3 regions of the Arthrobacter sp. 10L424 genome follow, and region 2 is predicted to be linked to each of the others. Evidence: riboswitches for the same ligand, from Rfam matches in the RefSeq annotation. Region 2 holds a riboswitch; each other region holds the start of a gene.
The links. Region 2 has a riboswitch for thiamine pyrophosphate ahead of thiO (glycine oxidase ThiO). Riboswitches for the same ligand answer to the same signal wherever they lie in the genome.
Positions count from the first base shown of each region.

Region 1: another riboswitch for thiamine pyrophosphate. It lies ahead of AC1DC5_RS08825 (bifunctional hydroxymethylpyrimidine kinase/phosphomethylpyrimidine kinase); the one in region 2 lies ahead of thiO (glycine oxidase ThiO).
Region 3: another riboswitch for thiamine pyrophosphate. It lies ahead of AC1DC5_RS17035 (ECF transporter S component); the one in region 2 lies ahead of thiO (glycine oxidase ThiO).

Region 1 covers NZ_JBFTJH010000003.1:695,525-701,004, forward strand. The annotation lists gene obgE (GTPase ObgE) at 1-173, opposite strand, end outside; gene rpmA (50S ribosomal protein L27) at 291-554, opposite strand; gene rplU (50S ribosomal protein L21) at 616-924, opposite strand; gene AC1DC5_RS08825 (bifunctional hydroxymethylpyrimidine kinase/phosphomethylpyrimidine kinase) at 1,278-2,942, opposite strand; TPP riboswitch at 2,925-3,022, opposite strand; gene AC1DC5_RS08830 (Rne/Rng family ribonuclease) at 3,127-5,480, opposite strand, start outside.
Region 2 covers NZ_JBFTJH010000001.1:547,601-553,080, reverse strand. The annotation lists gene AC1DC5_RS02625 (thiazole synthase) at 1-281, opposite strand, end outside; gene thiS (sulfur carrier protein ThiS) at 278-514, opposite strand; gene thiO (glycine oxidase ThiO) at 511-1,914, opposite strand; TPP riboswitch at 1,908-2,039, opposite strand; gene AC1DC5_RS02610 (thiamine phosphate synthase) at 2,066-2,818, shown strand; gene AC1DC5_RS02605 (ferritin-like fold-containing protein) at 2,842-3,528, opposite strand; gene AC1DC5_RS02600 (RNB domain-containing ribonuclease) at 3,570-5,087, shown strand; gene AC1DC5_RS02595 (DEAD/DEAH box helicase) at 5,399-5,480, shown strand, end outside.
Region 3 covers NZ_JBFTJH010000011.1:135,082-140,561, forward strand. The annotation lists gene AC1DC5_RS17025 (energy-coupling factor transporter transmembrane component T family protein) at 1-489, opposite strand, end outside; gene AC1DC5_RS17030 (ABC transporter ATP-binding protein) at 486-2,186, opposite strand; gene AC1DC5_RS17035 (ECF transporter S component) at 2,186-2,827, opposite strand; TPP riboswitch at 2,893-3,036, opposite strand; gene AC1DC5_RS17040 (heme-degrading domain-containing protein) at 3,233-3,772, shown strand; gene AC1DC5_RS17045 (ABC transporter ATP-binding protein) at 3,871-4,803, shown strand; gene AC1DC5_RS17050 (ABC transporter permease) at 4,810-5,480, shown strand, end outside.

The DNA.
Region 1 (5,480 bases), on a different contig from region 2:
AGCAGGGTGGTGGTCTGGGGGTCGACGCGCAGGATGACGTCGCCGCCGTTGCCGCCGTTGCCGCCGTCGGGACCGCCGAGCGGCTTGAACTTCTCGCGGTGGACGGAGACACAACCGTGGCCGCCGGTACCGCCGGATACGTGCAGTACTACCCGGTCTACAAAGCTGGCCACGTGGATCTCCTCAGTGCTGTTCCCTCAGGCGCCAAGGACGCCCAGGATGATTGTAATGCGGTTAAAACACCGGTGGAGCGGACCTAATGGCCCGCTCCACCGATTCAAGACTTGTTGTTACTCTGCAGCTGCAGCAGCCACAATGTTCACAACGCGACGACCGCGGCGGGTGCCGAACTCGACAGCGCCGGGGGTCAGAGCGAACAGGGTGTCGTCGCCGCCGCGGCCAACGCCGGCGCCCGGGTGGAAGTGGGTGCCACGCTGGCGGACGATGATCTCGCCTGCGGAAACTACCTGGCCGCCGAAGCGCTTGACGCCGAGGTACTGGGCGTTCGAGTCACGACCGTTGCGAGTGGAGCTCGCGCCTTTTTTATGTGCCATTTGGAAATGCCTGCCTTAAAATTCTGGGGAATCTGCTGAAAACCTGAACAGTAACGATTAGTTACTTGATACCGGTGATCTTGACCTTGGTCAATTCCTGACGGTGACCCTGGCGCTTCTTGTAACCGGTCTTGTTCTTGAACTTCTGGATGACGATCTTGGGACCGCGAAGGTCCTCAAGGATCTCAGCCGTAACCTTTACCTTGGCCAGGTCCGAAGCTGCAGACGTGACCTTGTCACCGTCTACCAGGAGCAGTGCGGGCAACTCAAAGGTGCTGCCGGCTCCACCGGGGACGCGGTTCAGGGTAACGAAGTCTCCAACGGAAACCTTCTCTTGGCGGCCGCCTGCGCGGACAATCGCGTACACCACTGGGGAACTCACTTCTCTCGACGTTTATTACTAGATTTGCGTGCGGAACCTGGGTCCAACGAATCTGGTCCGGCTCACGCTGTGCCTCTACGCCGGTGGAGTTCCCAAGGGAATCCATGAGCTATCCCGTGGACAAACGCATCCGAAATCGGATGGAGCGTCCTCAAGGTCATAACCCAAGTGTTGGCGTAAGCACCGAAGATCTAGACTACGCTAATTTTGCCTTCGGCCGCAAATGAGGCTGGTTCCGAAGGGAGGTACGTGATAGGCGCCACTCTGTATGGACAGAGCCTGCCGCAACGACTTCCGGAACCGTGCCCACCCATCGTACAGGCCCACACGGGCACCCGCTGTCAGGCGTGCAGCCGCGGCGCGTCGAAGAAGTCGACCTCGTAGCGGGCGGACTGCCGGAAGGCCAGCGTCATGGCGTCCCGTTCGCCCGTTGAGGCCGCCCGTGCCGCGGCGTCGGTGTAGGCAACGGCCTGCCGGGTGGCGGCGACGAACTCCTCGTCGGCGTACGTGCGCAACCAGACGGCGTAGGGATGGGACTCCGGGGCGCCCGCGGTCAGGAACTGCCGGTACAGGGTCTCCCCCACCTCGGCGTAGAGCCAGAAGCACGGGAGCACGGCAGCCACCAGCACCCCGTAACTGCCGGAGACCGAGGCGGCCAGCAGATGGTCGACGTAGGACTTGGTGACCGGGCCGAGCGTCACCTCAGCTGTGCGGGTACTGAGCCAGGTCCGGTGCAGCTCCGACTCGACCTCGAGGCAGTTCTGCGCTGAGCGGGCCCAGAACAGCTGCTCGGCCTCAGTGGGTGCGATCGCGGCGGCACGGGCCAGCACGCGGGAATAGCCGTTGAGATACAGCGCGTCCTGGGCGAGGTAATAGGCGAACTCCTTCTCCGGGAGCGATCCGTCGGCGAGGGCCCGGACGAAGTCAAGGCCGTAGATCGCCTCCAGGTCGGCGGTGGCCGCTTCCCGGAGCGCGACGGCGAACTCGCCTTCGGCGGGTTCCCGGGCGGCGGTTCCATTCCGGGCGGCGCTGTGGTCCTGGGTGTGCTGCTGGACGTGGTGGAAGTGGTGGACCGGGCCGTTGCCGGTACCGACGTCGAGCGCCGACGAGGCGCGCAGTGCCTCCTGCAGCCACGGCTTGACCTCGCGGAGCGCGGCCTCCCAGTCCCCCGTTCCCTGCCCAATACTTCCTGCCTGCCCTGCATTTCTCGCCTGCACTGTGTTTCTAGCCTGCACTGTGGCGATGGCCGAGGACAACGAACACCCCGTGCCGTGACTGTTGCGCGTATGCACGCGCTCCCCCGGCACCACCACGACGTCCTGGGCCAGGAGCCCGCCGGTGTTGACCAGCGCGTCGGGGCACCCGTTGCCGCCGTCGTCATGGCCGGCGCCGGTCCGGGAACCGCTGCCGCCGAGGTGGCCGCCCTTCACCAGCACCGTGGTGCCGGTCTGGGCGGCGAGCCGTTTGCCCTGTTCCAGCGCCCCGGCCCAGTCCTTGGCGGCCTCCTCCCGGAGCAGGACGGCGAGCTCGGCGAGGTTGGGTGTGATCAGGTCCGCGTACGGCAACAGCGCGTGCAGGGCTGCCTCGGCGGACTCCTGCAGCAGCCGGTCGCCGCTCGTCGCCACCATGACCGGGTCCAGGACCACGACGGCGGGGCGGGACTTCTCCAGCCAGCTGCGGACGGCGTCGATCACGGAGGCGTCCCCCAGCATGCCGATCTTGACGGCGTCGATGGTGATGTCCTGGCTGATGGCCTCCAGCTGGGCGGTCAGGAAGGCCGCTGGCGGGACGTGGACGGCGCTGACGCCGCGGGTGTTCTGGGCGGTCAGGGCGGTGATGGCTGCCATGCCGTAGCCGCCGTGCGCGGCGATGCTCTTGAGGTCGGCCTGGATCCCGGCGCCGCCGGAGGGGTCGGAGCCGGCGATCGCCAGCACCCGCGGGATCCTGGGCGCCGAAGGGGCAGGGACAGGCGGAAGAAACGATGAGGCGGTGGTCAAGAGAGACATCCCTTCGCCGGTGCTAGCCGGACAGGTTCAACGGGTCTGGATCTCAGCCGGCTCGATGCGCGGCACCCCGTGTCAGGGCTCCAGCCTAGCCGCATCCCTTAACGAAGACGCGGGCACGGCCCGGACTGCGCGTATTGCTACGCCGTCCGGACCGCGCCCGCGGCCTTGCTGAACTGTTCCGGAGTCAGAGCTCCGAGGCCGGAACGCCGACGCCGAGGATGATCGGCTCGCTGGCGGCCGGCTTTGCCGCCGGTGACGTTGCTGCCGGGACCTTGGCCTCGTGCACCGAAACGGCGGCGGACTGCCGGGATTCCTGACGCTGCTCGACCGAGGTCTCATTCGCTGCACCCTGGGCGCGGCTGGCGCTCCGGTTGCGGCGGCCGCGGCGGGCACGCGAGGTGCCGGCTTCGGCTTCCGCCTCAGTCTGCGAACCCGGCGCCTGGGCGCGTCCCGGGCCGGTTCCGCCGGCGCGGGCCGGAGCGGCCGCTGCCGTCCGGGCCGCCGGGGACTTCGCTGCCGGTTCCTTTGCCGCAGGAGCCGTGGCTCCTTCGGTTTCGCCCAGATTGGCGAAAGCCTCGGTCAGCAGGTCCAGGGTCAGCGCAGGCGCACTGGAATCCTCTGCGTGCTCCACGAACGGCAGGGCGACCTGCTCGCCGCCGAACGTCAGCACGGCGCCCGGACGTCCGGCCGCTTCCTCCGTCGCGGCCAGCTCGACAGCCGCCTCGACGGCTGCCTCCACCGCTGCCTCGCGGGTCCCGGCGTCGGCGGTTGCCTCGCCGTCATGCAGGTGGGCGGCGTGCGCCGCTGCTGCAATGTTGGCCAGCGCGGCGCGGGTTGCCTCGGCCTTGGCGTGACGCTCGGCGTCGGTGGGCTCGGCATGCACGGCTGCCGGGGCGGACTGGACGTCCGTCCCCTGGCCGCCACGGCCGCGCCGGCGGCTCTTGCGTTCGGTCCGTGCTGCCGGCTGCTGCTCCGTCCGCGGGACGTGGTGCTCGGCGGCGACCACGTTGGCGCGGCGGTGCTCGACCGGCTCGTCGTGCGTGACGATGCCGCGGCCGGCGCAGGCTTCGCACTGTTCGCCGAAGACTTCGAGCAGCCCGGTGCCCATCCGCTTGCGCGTCATCTGGACGAGGCCCAGCGAGGTCACCTCGGCCACCTGGTGCTTTGTCCGATCCCGGCCCAGGCACTCGACCATGCGGCGCAGGACGAGGTCGCGGTTGGATTCGAGCACCATGTCGATGAAGTCGATGACGATGATGCCGCCGATGTCGCGGAGCCGGAGCTGCCGGACTACTTCCTCGGCTGCTTCGAGGTTGTTCTTGGTGACGGTTTCCTCGAGGTTGCCGCCGCTGCCGGTGAACTTGCCCGTGTTGACGTCCACCACGGTCATGGCTTCGGTGCGGTCGATCACGAGGGAACCGCCGGAGGGCAGGAAGACCTTGCGGTCCAGAGCCTTGTGGATCTGCTCGTCGATGCGCCAGGCCGAGAAGATGTCCGTGTCCTTGGTCCACTTCTCCAGCCGGCCCACGAGGTCCGGCGCCACGTAGGTGACGTAGGCCTCGATGGTGTCCCAGGCTTCTTCACCGGAGACGATCAGCTTGGAGAAGTCCTCGTTGAAGACGTCACGGACCACCTTGATGGTCAGGTCAGGTTCGCCGTAGAGCAGTTCGGGGGCGAGGATCTTGGTCGAGGTCGACTGGCCCTCGATGCCTTCCCACTGGGCGCGGAGGCGGTTGATGTCGTGCGTGAGCTCTTCCTCGGACGCACCTTCGGCGGCGGTGCGGACGATGACGCCCGCATCTTCCGGCAGGCGGTCCTTGAGGATCCGCTTGAGGCGGTTGCGTTCGACGTCGGGCAGCTTGCGGGAGATGCCGGTCATGGAACCGCCGGGCACGTACACGAGGTAGCGGCCGGGCAGCGAGATCTGGCTCGTGAGGCGGGCGCCCTTGTGGCCCACCGGGTCCTTGGTGACCTGGACCAGCACGGAGTCGCCGGACTTGAGAGCGTTCTCGATACGGCGTTGCTTGCCCTCGAGGTTGACGGACTCCCAGTTGACTTCACCGGCGTAGAGCACGGCATTGCGGCCGCGTCCGATGTCGACGAAGGCGGCTTCCATCGACGGCAGCACGTTCTGGACCTTGCCCAGGTAGACGTTGCCGATCAGGGAATCCTGCTGGGTCTTGGACACGAAGTGCTCGGCCAGGACGCCGTCCTCGAGGACGCCGATCTGGATTCTGTCGTCGCGCTGGCGGACGATCATCTGGCGGTCCACGGATTCGCGCCGGGCCAGGAACTCGGCCTCGGTGATGACGGTGCGGCGGCGTCCGGTGTCGCGGGATTCGCGGCGGCGCTGCTTCTTCGCCTCAAGCCGGGTGGAGCCCTTGAGGGACGTGACGCGGTTGTTGACCGGCGCCTCGGTGGCGGCACGGGGCGCACGGACCCGGGTGACCGTGTTGGGCGGATCGTCGTCTCCCCCGCCGGTCAGTTCGAGGTCCTGGTCGCCACGGCGGCGCCGGCGGCGGCGACGGGAGGTCACGC
Region 2 (5,480 bases):
GTGAAGCAGCCGGCGGTGTTGGGCAGCACCCGGATGTTGTGGTCCAGCAGCAGCTGGAACAGCGAACCCGTCTCCGCCGGCGAGTAGCGGCGCATGGCGACGGTGGTGAGCTCGGTGCCTGACGCCAGCAACGCAGCCCCAAGACCGTCCAGGCTCGGCGCCCCGCCGGTGCCCATGATCAGCCGCGACCCGAGCTGCACGCCATCCACCTCAAACGGATCCCCGCCAGCCGTTGACGCCTTCGGTGCCGCTGCCAGTGTGGTGTTTTCCGCGCTGCTCATCCTCCCTGCACCGCCGTGACCAGCTCGACGTCGTCGCCGTCGGCGAGCGCGGTGCCGTGCCACTGGCTGCGGGGAACCACCTCGGCGTTACGGGCGACGGCGACCCCGAGTTTCCCGCCGTCCGCAGACTGGCCGTTCGGGGCCAGCGGCCGGCCGGTGACCGCGCTGACGAGGGCGCCCACCGAGGCGCCGTCAGGAAGCGTGTGCCCGGTTCCGTTCAATGTGATGTTCATACCGATTCCTTGCTGTGCTCAGGGTTGGGATTGGTGGTCCGCGTGGTCATGTTCTGCTGTCGGGTGGAGGCCTGGCCAGCGGGCCCGGTACCGGCGGCGAACCTGTCCGGCCGGAAACAGGCCCAGCGGGGGTCCTCGACGCCGTCGAGCAGCTGCCGGCAGATCTCCGCGGCGGCCGGCGTGAGGAGGATTCCGTGCCGGAAGAAGCCGGTGGCGATAATCAGCCCCGCAATGTCCCCCTGGCCGCCCGGTTCCGCCACGCGGCCCAGCAGGGGCGCGTTGTCCGGGGTCCCGGGCCGGGCCCTGGCGGTGGCCTCGAGCAGTTCGAGTTCGGCGACGGCGGGGACCAGGTGCTGGGCGTCGCGCAGCAGCTGGTAGACGCCGCCGGCGGACACTGCGGAGCCGGCGGAGCCGGGGGTGGCGCCATCCGGTGCCTGGCCGTTTTCGCCGAGGGCATCCTCCCGCTGCGTGGCACCGATCACCACTGTGCCGTCCTGCCGGGGAACGATGTAGACGGGCACCCCGCGGACCAGTCCCCGCACGGTGGATGTCAGGAGCGGCCGCAGCTTCTGCGGGACCCGGAGCCGGAGAATATCGCCGTGGACCGGCCGCAGCGGCAGCCGGAGTCCGGCGGGCAGGCCCCGGAGCGCGGCGGCGCCGAGGCCGTTGGCGACGATGGTTTCCCGGGCCAGGACCGTGCCGCCGCCGGCGAGGTCCGCCCCGGCCACGCGCCCGTCCTGCCAGGACAGCCCGGCAGCGCGACGCCCGATCGTGTCGCAGTGGCTGTCCGCGGCCAGGAGTTCCGCGATCCGGGCGAGCAGCCGGCGGGGGTCCACCTGGTGGTCGGCGGGAATGCCGAAGGCGCAGGAGATGCCGGGGCTCAGCAGGGGTTCGCGCATGCGCGCCTCCCGGACACTCAGCGGCTCGACGGCAAGGCCGGACGCCTGCTGGACGGTGCGCAGGTCCGCGAGCGCCCGGCGGTCGGCGGCGTCGGCGCCCACGGCGAGGGTCGGCGTCGTGAGGTACCCCGTGCTGGCGGCACCGGCGGCGGCGCAGGTATCCGGCCCGTCTCCCCCGTCCTCCAGCGCGGCGGCAAATGCCGGCCAGAGGCGTGAGGACTCGAGCATGAGCTCCAGGAGGGATTCTTCCTGGTAGTGCAGTTCACTGACGGGGGCGAGCATGCCGGCGGCGGCCCAGCTGGCGCCGCTGCCCGGGGCGTCGTCGATGAGGGCGACCGTTCGGCCGGAGCGCCTCGCCGCCCACGCGATTCCGTGGCCCACAACGCCGCCGCCGATCACGGCGACGTCGTAACATTTCCCGGCTTCGGTGTCATCGGCAGCGGCCGCAGGCGCCGCGGCGTCATTGCCCGCGGCCGTGCCGCGGGCGGATGTGGTGTCCATGAAGGATTCCTTCCCTACGCCGGTACTAACCGGATCAGGTCAAGCGGTCGGCTCTGACGCCCTCTCAGCCTGCCGGCGCCGGACGCTGGTGGCGTCGACGGCGGCGGGCTCCCGCGGTATTGGCCCAGTTTAGAGGAACTAGGCTGGGGGCATGAGCCAGGATGCCGTCCACACCACCGCCCGCCTATACCTCTGCACCGATGCCCGGCAGGGCCGCGGCGACTTTGCTGACTTCGTGGACGAGGCTTTTGCCGGCGGCGTCGATATCATCCAGCTGCGCGACAAGTCGCTGGAGGCGGCCGAGGAACTGGAACTGCTGGAGGTCCTGCACCAGGCAGCCCGCCGCCATAACCGCCTCTGGGCTGTCAACGACCGGGCGGACCTCGCCTCGCTCGCCGGGGCTCCGGTATTCCATATCGGGCAGAAGGACATCCCCACCGGCGCCGCCAGGACGTTCCTGGGCAAGGACACCGTGATCGGACTGTCCACCCACAGCCCGGAGCAGGTGGACGCGGCCCTTGCGTCCTCAGCCGGCAGCGATGGCCTGGACTACTTCTGCGTCGGACCGGTGTGGGCCACTCCCACGAAACCGGGGCGCGCCGCCGTCGGACTTGATCTGGTGCGCTATGCGGCGGAGGCGGGCCGCCGGGCCGGAGCCCCGGCGGGGAAGATAACCGAGGGGAAGACAACCGAGGGGAAGACTGCCGAGGGGAAGACTGCCGAGGGCCAGGTGGCAGATGGTGTGCCGTGGTTTGCGATCGGCGGCATCGACCTCGGAAACGTGGAAGAGGTGGTGGCAGCCGGCGCCCGCAGGATCGTGGTGGTCCGGGCCATCACCGAAGCCGACGATCCCGCCGGCGCCGCCCGGGCCCTGCTGGCCGCACTCGACGCCGCCGGCAACTGAGCGCGGCGCTCAGCCGGCCAGACTCAACCGGCCAGACCGAGCGCCGTCATCCGGCGCGAGTGGTTGGCTGCCAGTTCCGCCATGAGCCCGCGGACAAGTTCCCTGGACCCGTCGTCCGTGGACCCGTCCTCATTCGCGCCGGCCAGGCCGCCGACGAACGCGTGCTCGAAGCTCACCCGCTGGGCCTGGGTCAGGGCTTCCCCGAGGAGGCGCCTGGCCCACAGCGCCAGCCGTGACGCCAGCCGCGGGTCATCGGCCAGGGCGGACTTGAGCCGTTCCCGCAGCACCGCCGTGGCCTCTTCATCGGCCTGGATCTGCTCCACCAGGTCCCGGGTCCCGGCGTCGACGTAGCGTGAAATGGCCCGGTAGAAATCGGCGGAGACGGTGTCGATCACGTACGCCTTCATGAGGGATTCGTACCAGTCCGCCGGGCGGGTTCGTTCGTGGAAGTGGTCCACGGATGGCTGGAACGGCAGCATGGCCGCCTCCGGGTCCAGGCCCATGGCATCGAGCTTGGCGCTCACGAGTTCGTAGTGCTGGAACTCGATCACGGCGATCCTGCCCAGCACCGCGCGGTCGTGCAGGGACGGTGAATACCGCGCGTCGGAGGAGAGCCGTTCGAAGGCGGAGAGCTCGCCGTAGGCCATCACACCGAGCAGATCCCTCAGAAAGCTGTGGTATCGGGCGGGATCAGCCGGGGATGTGCTCATGATCCAAGACTAATGGCGCAAATGAAGCTAATCTGATTTTCGTGTCCCATCACCGCCTGACCCCGAGCGTCCACCGGCAACAGAATCAACTGGCCGAGGCGCTCAGCGCGCTGCGGGCAACGCTTGAACTGCCCGGCCCCTTCCCCGAGGACGCGCTCCGGGAGGCCAAGGAGGCAGTCGCCCGCCACGAGCTGCCGGACCTGGATTTCACGCACATCGAGTTCGTGACCATCGATCCGGCGTCGTCCACCGACCTGGACCAGGCCCTCTTCATCGACCGCTCCGGCGAGGGCTACACGGTGTTCTACGCGATCGCCGACGTCCCCTCCTTTGTTGCCCCCGGAGGTGCCCTCGACGCCGAGACCCGCCGCCGCGGCCAGACCTTTTACACCCCGGATGGCCGGATTCCGCTGCACCCGGAGGTCATCAGCGAGGAGGCCGGAAGCCTGCTGGCCGGCCAGCTGTGCGCCGCGTTTGTGTGGGAATTCGAGCTGGACGCCGCCGCCGAGGTGTCCACGGTGCGGGTCCGCCGGGCCGCGGTCCGCAGCCGCGCCAAGCTCAGTTACCCGGGCGTGCAGGCCGAGCTCGACGCCGGCACCGCCGTGCCCGTCCTGCAGCTGCTCAAGGAAGTCGGAATGAAGCGGGTGGAGCTGGAACGGCTCCGTGGAGGCGCCAGCCTCAACATGCCGGAACAGGAAATCGAGCAGCTGCCCGACGGCGGCTACCGGATTGTCGCTGCCCCGCCGCTGCCCGTAGAGGACTGGAACGCCCAGATTTCCCTGATGACGGGGATGGCGGCCGCTGGGATCATGCTGCAGGGCAAAGTCGGCATCCTGCGCACCATGCCGGCCCCGGATGCCGCATCGCTGGCGCACTTCCACCGCCAGACCCGCGCCCTGGGCAAGCCCTGGGACGGCGAAATGAGCTACGGCGAATACCTGCGCACCCTTGATCCGACGGACCCGCAGCAGCTGGCGATCGTGCACTCGGCCGGCATGCTGTTCCGCGGCGCCGGGTACACCCCGTTCGACGGAACGGTTCCAGACGCCGCCATCCAGGCCGCGATCGGGGCCGCCTACGCCCACTCCACTGCTCCGCTGCGCCGGCTGATCGACCGTTTTGTCCTGGTGATCTGCGAGGCACTCAGCAACGGCGCGGAGGTCCCGGCCTGGGCCCGCGAAGCCCTGCCGTCGCTGCCCGCGATCATGGCCGCCTCGGACCAGCTGGCCGCCCGGCTGGAGCGGCTCGCCCTCGACACCGTCGAGGCGGCACTGCTGGTCAACCACGTCGGCCAGGAGTTCGACGCCGTCGTGATCTCTGGTTCCAAACCCTCCGGTAACGGGAAAGGCGCGAACGGAAAAAGCAGGAACGGGAACGGCAACGGAAAGAACGGCAACGGGGGCGGCAACGGAAACGGTCCCTCCGGGATCGTGCAGATCGCGGAGCCTGCGGTCACGGCCCGCTGCCCCGGCGAACTGGAACCCGGCACCCACGTCCGGGTGCGGATTGTTTCCGCCGACATTGCCGCCCGCGAGGTCCGGCTGGAGCTGGTGGGCTGAGCGGTCGGCGTGGTGTCTGCGCGCGCATCATTAGTGACACATTTCGGTCCGTCAAGGATCCGGGCCGTGTACAGCTAGACTGGAAGGGTAGATATGGATGCCCGGTCGTTGATTTCCTTGATTTTCGAATTCAACAAGCCCGCCCCTACGCGATCTTGAGATTGACCCGCTGGTCCCCAGTGCCAGCATTTAGATAGCCCGCGATCGGCTTCCACTGGATTTGCTTGCGCGCCTGAGCGTGCTCCGGAACGGCCACCCGGCCGGCCCCGTTGAGCAAGCAGCGCAGCCCAAATGAATAAGGAAACTCCCCTGTGAGTGAATTGCACACGCACCAGCTTCTGACCGACGACTCCGGAACGGAAACGATCGAGCCGGAAGAGACCATCATCTCGG
Region 3 (5,480 bases), on a different contig from region 2:
GGCCATCAGTCCCACAAGGCGCAGCGCGGCGAGTGTGCCGAGAACAAAGCGGTGCGGCAGTTTTGCTTTCTGCGCGAGGGCGTCGGCCAGGTCCGTGGGATCCGTGCAGCTCATCAGCAGGACGGCCGGCAGCGCGATGGCCAGGCCGCGGATCATAAAGCCGAGCCCGAGTTCGAGGGACCCTTCGCTGATCGACCAGATCCTGGCGTCGAGCAGGATGTTCCCGCTGTCCGGCGCCAGGATCGTGGTGCTCCAGCCGCCCAGCGCCGCGGCGAGGATCAGGGGCCAGCCGCGCTGCCAGAGCAGTCCAAGGGTCAGGCCGGCCAGCGGAAGCAGCGCCAGTTCGAAGGCGAGCGCCACCGACGCGGACACCCAGTCGATGGACAGCGCCAGCACCAGGGTGATGAGCATGACGGCGGCGAACTTCGCCAGCGGGTTGGCGCGCGCTAGCAGCGCAGGGTTGCCGCGCAGATTCAGTTCCTGCCTCATGGTGCCTGGACCTTCCCTGGGTTCCGGCGTTCTGGTTCCGGAACTCCCGGCGTCCGGCCAGGTTCCCGGTGTTCCGGGGCGCGAAGGCTCAGTGTGGTGCCGCCCAGGACCTCGCTGAATTCGGCGTCGTGCGTCACCGACACGACTGCGGTGCCGCCGTCGAGCAGTTCGGAGAGGAAGGAGGCCAGTTCGGCCCAGGTGTTGGCGTCCTGGCCGAAGGTGGGTTCGTCCAGGACCAGCACCTGCGGGTGCGCGGCGAGGACGGTGGCCACGGACAGGCGCCGCTTTTCGCCGCCCGAGAGTGTGTACGGATTGGCGTCGACCAGATCAGTCAGCCGCAGCCGCTCCAGCAGTTCGTCGACGCGTTCCCCGCCGCGGCCCAGGTGCCGGGGTCCGAACATCAGCTCGTCCAGCACACGTCCGGTGACGAACTGGTGCTCGGGCTCCTGGAACACGGTGCCGATCCGGGCGATCAGCTGCTGCGCCTTCCACCGGTAGGGATCGATCCCGGCGCCGGCGCTGAGGTCCAGGGCGGCGGACACCGTGCCGGAGACCGGCGCCAGCAGGCCGGCGAGGGTCAGGGCGAAGGTGGACTTCCCCGACCCGTTGGGTCCCGTGATGGTCAGCGCCTCACCGGCGCGGACCTGGGCCGTGATCCCGGACTGTACGGGCTCCGGCGGAATGGGACGGAATCCTCCGCGGAACCCCGCCCGCCGCGGCCGTTCCCGCGAGACGGCCAGGTCCTCCGCGGCCAGCAGCAGCTGCCCCGCGATATTGCCTTGTGCGGCTTCCGGGCCGGTGGCACGTGTGCCTGCGGCCCATGTACCGCGTGCCCGGGTCTGCGGCACGTAGCCGGGTACCCAGACCCCGGCTGCGGTGAGCATGTCCCGTGCCTGCGCCAGGACCAGGTCCGGCGGTCCGTCGATCAGCACAGCGGAATCCGTGGCCGATCCTGGTTGCAGCACCACGATCCGGTCCACGAGGTCCTTCCACACCGAGACCCGGTGCTCCACCACCACCAGGGTGGCTCCGGTCTTGTCCAGGCAGCGGCCGACGGCGTCCCGGACTTCCAGCACTCCGGCGGGGTCCAGGTTGGCGGTCGGTTCGTCGAGCAGGATCAGCCCGGGCCGCATCGCGAGGATGCCGGCGAGCGCCAGCCGCTGCTTCTGGCCGCCGGAAAGGGCCGACGTCGGGTGGTCCAGCGGCAGCCGGCCCAGCCCGACGTCGTCGAGCGCTTCCGCGACGCGTGACCAGATCTCTGCCGGAGGCACGGACAGGTTTTCCGCGCCGAAGGCGACGTCGTCACCGAGGCGGGAGAGCACCACCTGGGTCTCCGGGTCCTGCTGCATCAGCCCGGCACGGCCGCGCCGGGCGCGGGGCGGGGCGCCGTCGATCAGCAGGCTGCCGGACTCGTCCGCGTCCCCGGCCGCGCCGCTGGCAGTAAGGTCAGCGCCGCCGGTCGCACGGCCGGCGTCACCGGCGGAGCTGTCGCCGAGCACCCCGGCCAGGGCGTGGAGCAGCGTGGACTTGCCGGCGCCCGAAGGCCCCAGCAGCAGCACGCGCTCCCCGGGCCGGATGTCCAGGTCCAGGCCGCTGACGGCGGGCCGGAGCCGGCCGGCGTGCCGCCAGCCCCAGCCCCGCGCGGTGATAGCCGCCGGCCGGACGCCGCTGCCGGTGGATGTGTTGGAGGCGGGCATCAGGAAAAGACAGGCTCCGTGGCCGCCTTGCGGGAGGCAAAGGAACTGAGCACACCGGTTCGGGCCAGGCCCCGGGTGGCGATCCACGACAGTCCGCCGGCGATCACGGCGCCGGAGACGGTGGTGAAGGCGATGTAGGCCAGCTTGTCCGCGGCTTCGTAGGCAATGTTCCAGCCCCAAGGCAGGAAGGAATCGTTCAGTCCGCAGAACAGCCCTGCCCCGGCCCCGGCCAGCAGGGACACGGGCAGGTTGAACTTCTTGTAGATGAACGCGGCGAAGACCAGCTCGGCGCCAAGGCCCTGCAGGAAGCCCGAGAACAGCACGGAGGCGCCGTACTGCGAGCCCATGATCAGCTCGCCGGTAGCGGCCACGGTTTCGCAGAACACTGCCGCGCCCGGCTTGCGGATGATGAGCATGCCCAGCACCGCCGGAATCATCCAGCCGCCGGCGTAGAGCCCGGTCAGCGGGGGGTAAACCGCATTGAGCGGGACGGAAACGAGGTTGGCGCCCTGGGACCAGGCCCAGAAGATCACGCCGCCGGCCACCGCGATCAACGCGGCCACCACAATGTCCACCACGCGCCAGTTGTAGCTGCGCCGGGTGCGCGTCTGTTTCGCAGATGCAGCAGATGTATCAGTCATATCGTCCTCCTGAGGAACAGGAGGGGAGAGTGCCCCGGGGCCGCGGCTTCCGCCGCCGCCCCGGGCACTCCGAGAACTCGACTCCCTTGCGCCGGTACTAACCGGATCAGGTTCGAGGGTCTGCGGCTGTCCGCACTCTCAGCGCCCACCTGTGGTTTCCCCGGATTTCTCCGGTGATACCCGACGGCGGCGCTCCCCTGTCGTATTGAAAATAGCCCTTGTGGGCGTGGCCCAGTTTACACCCGGGGTTCCTTGCTTTCCGGGCCCGGCCGTCACAATCCGCCGGCGTCGGCGCCGGTGACCTGCGGACCCCTGCTTGGTAGAGTCGGCAGGGCATGGGAACACCGGACACCGCTGCGGCCTGATGGCCACCCGACGGCGGCTCACTAACGGAAGCTGAATCACGTGACCAACCCACCAGTTCCTTCCCCCGGCTACGATCCGGACTCGACCGAAGCGCAGCCGCACGGATCCCTGGCGGCACTGATCGGCAGGATCCTGGCGGAAATGGACGAACTGCAGTTCCCGTCTTTCAGCAAAGACGACGCCCTGGATCTGGGGCTCCGCCTGGTTGAACTCGGCAGGCAGCGCTCCCACCCGATCGCCATCGACATCACCAAGGGCGAGCAGGTGCTATTCCACGCGGCACTGGAAGGCGCCACCCCGGACAACGAACGCTGGATCAGGGCCAAGCAGCGGACGGCCGTGCGGTACGAGGTCCCGTCGCTGCTGGTCGGACTCCGGGCCCGGTCCGCGGGACGGATGATCGAGGACAACGCCTGGTTCGATGAGAAGGAGTTTGCCGCCCATGGCGGCGCCTTCCCCATCTACGTGCGCGGCACTGGAATGGTTGCCACCGTCACGGTGTCGGGGTTGCCGCAGAAGGCCGACCATGAGCTGGTGGTTGAGGCCCTGTCTGACATCCTCGGCCCCGCCGGGAAATAGCCGGGACGCCTGGCCCGGACGGTTCGCCGCTTCCTGCCGGGTTCCGCGCGGTGTGCCGTTGATCGCCAGCGGCTGAGTGTCCGGTTAGAGTGGTGGGCATGACGTCGGGGGACGCGGCCGCGGAGCCGCTTGTACACATCAAAGACTTCAGGATGGACTTCGGGGACACGACGGTCATTAAAGACCTCTCCTTCGATGTCCGGGCCGGGGAGACCTTCGGATTCCTCGGCAGCAACGGGTCAGGGAAAACGACCACCCTCCGGGCGCTGCTGGGCATCTACCAGCCGACCGCCGGGACCCTCCACATCGGCGGCAAGCCCTTCGCCCCGCAGGACGGTGCCCGGCTGGGATACCTGCCCGAGGAACGCGGACTCTACAAAAAAGAGTCCGTCCTGGACGTCATGGTCTACTTTGGCCGGCTCAAGGGCCTGGACAAAACCCATGCCAGGACCTGGTCGCGGGAGTATCTGGAACGCGTCGGTCTCGCCGACAAGGCGAACACGCGCCTGGACAAGCTCTCCGGCGGACAACAGCAAAAAATCCAGCTCGGCGTGACCATCATGAACGACCCCGAGCTGCTGATCCTGGACGAACCCACCAAGGGGTTCGACCCGGTCAACCGGCGCCTGCTGATGGACATCATCGAGGAACAAAAACTCGCCGGCGCGACCGTCATCATGGTCACGCACCAGATGGAGGAAGTCGAACGCCTCTGCGACCGGGTGATCCTGCTCAAGGACGGCACCTCACGCGCCTACGGCACCGTCGCGGACGTCCAGGAACAATTTGGCGGGACCGTCTACCGGCTCACCTACGTCGGAACACTGCCGCCCTCTGCCCTGTACGACATCGTCACCGACGCTGGGGGCGCCGCTGAACTCTCCCCCGGCCCCGGCGCGGACGAAACGGCGGTCCTGCGCGAACTCATCGACCACGGCGTGGCCGTACAGTCCTTCACCACCGCCAGAACATCCCTGGACGAGGTCTTCATCAAGGTCTACGGCGAGAACCACGAAATGGCGGAGGTCTAGATTTCAATGGCACAACAAACATCCACCCAACTCCCGCCCGAATCCCCCGCCCCGGCGCCGTCCACGCCGGTACCGCCGAAACGGCCCTTCGCGCGGCACAACCTCCGCACCGTCGTGGACTTCGAAGTCACACGCACCATGAAAAAGCGAGGCTTCTGGATCGCGACCCTGTCCATCCCGGTCATCATGGCGATCGTTTTCGCGCTCATCTACATGAGCAACTCCTCCACCGCAGCCAGCGAAGACGCCCAGAAAACCGCCGCCATGACCTTCACCTACACCGACGACTCCGGCCTCATCACCCCGGACATCGCCACGGCCATGGGCGGAACGAAAACCACCGACCCCGACACCGCGCTCCAGGACGTCAAGAAGGGACTGACCGAGGCGCACTTCGCCTACCCCGCCGACCCAGCCACGCAGCCGGTGAAGGTCTACGGCACAGACAAGGGGATCTTCGAGAACGGCAAGTACGACGCCGTCGCCAAACAGCTCCTTACCGCCTCAGCCCAAGGCGCGATCGGCTCCCCGCAACTCACCGCAGCGGCCAGCGGCGACGTGACGACCGAGACCGAAACGTTCAAGGACGGCCAAACCACGGGCGGGTTCGGCTCCGCCATCCCGCCGCTGATGTTCCTGGTGATTTTCTACGTCTCGATAATTCTGCTCTCCAACCA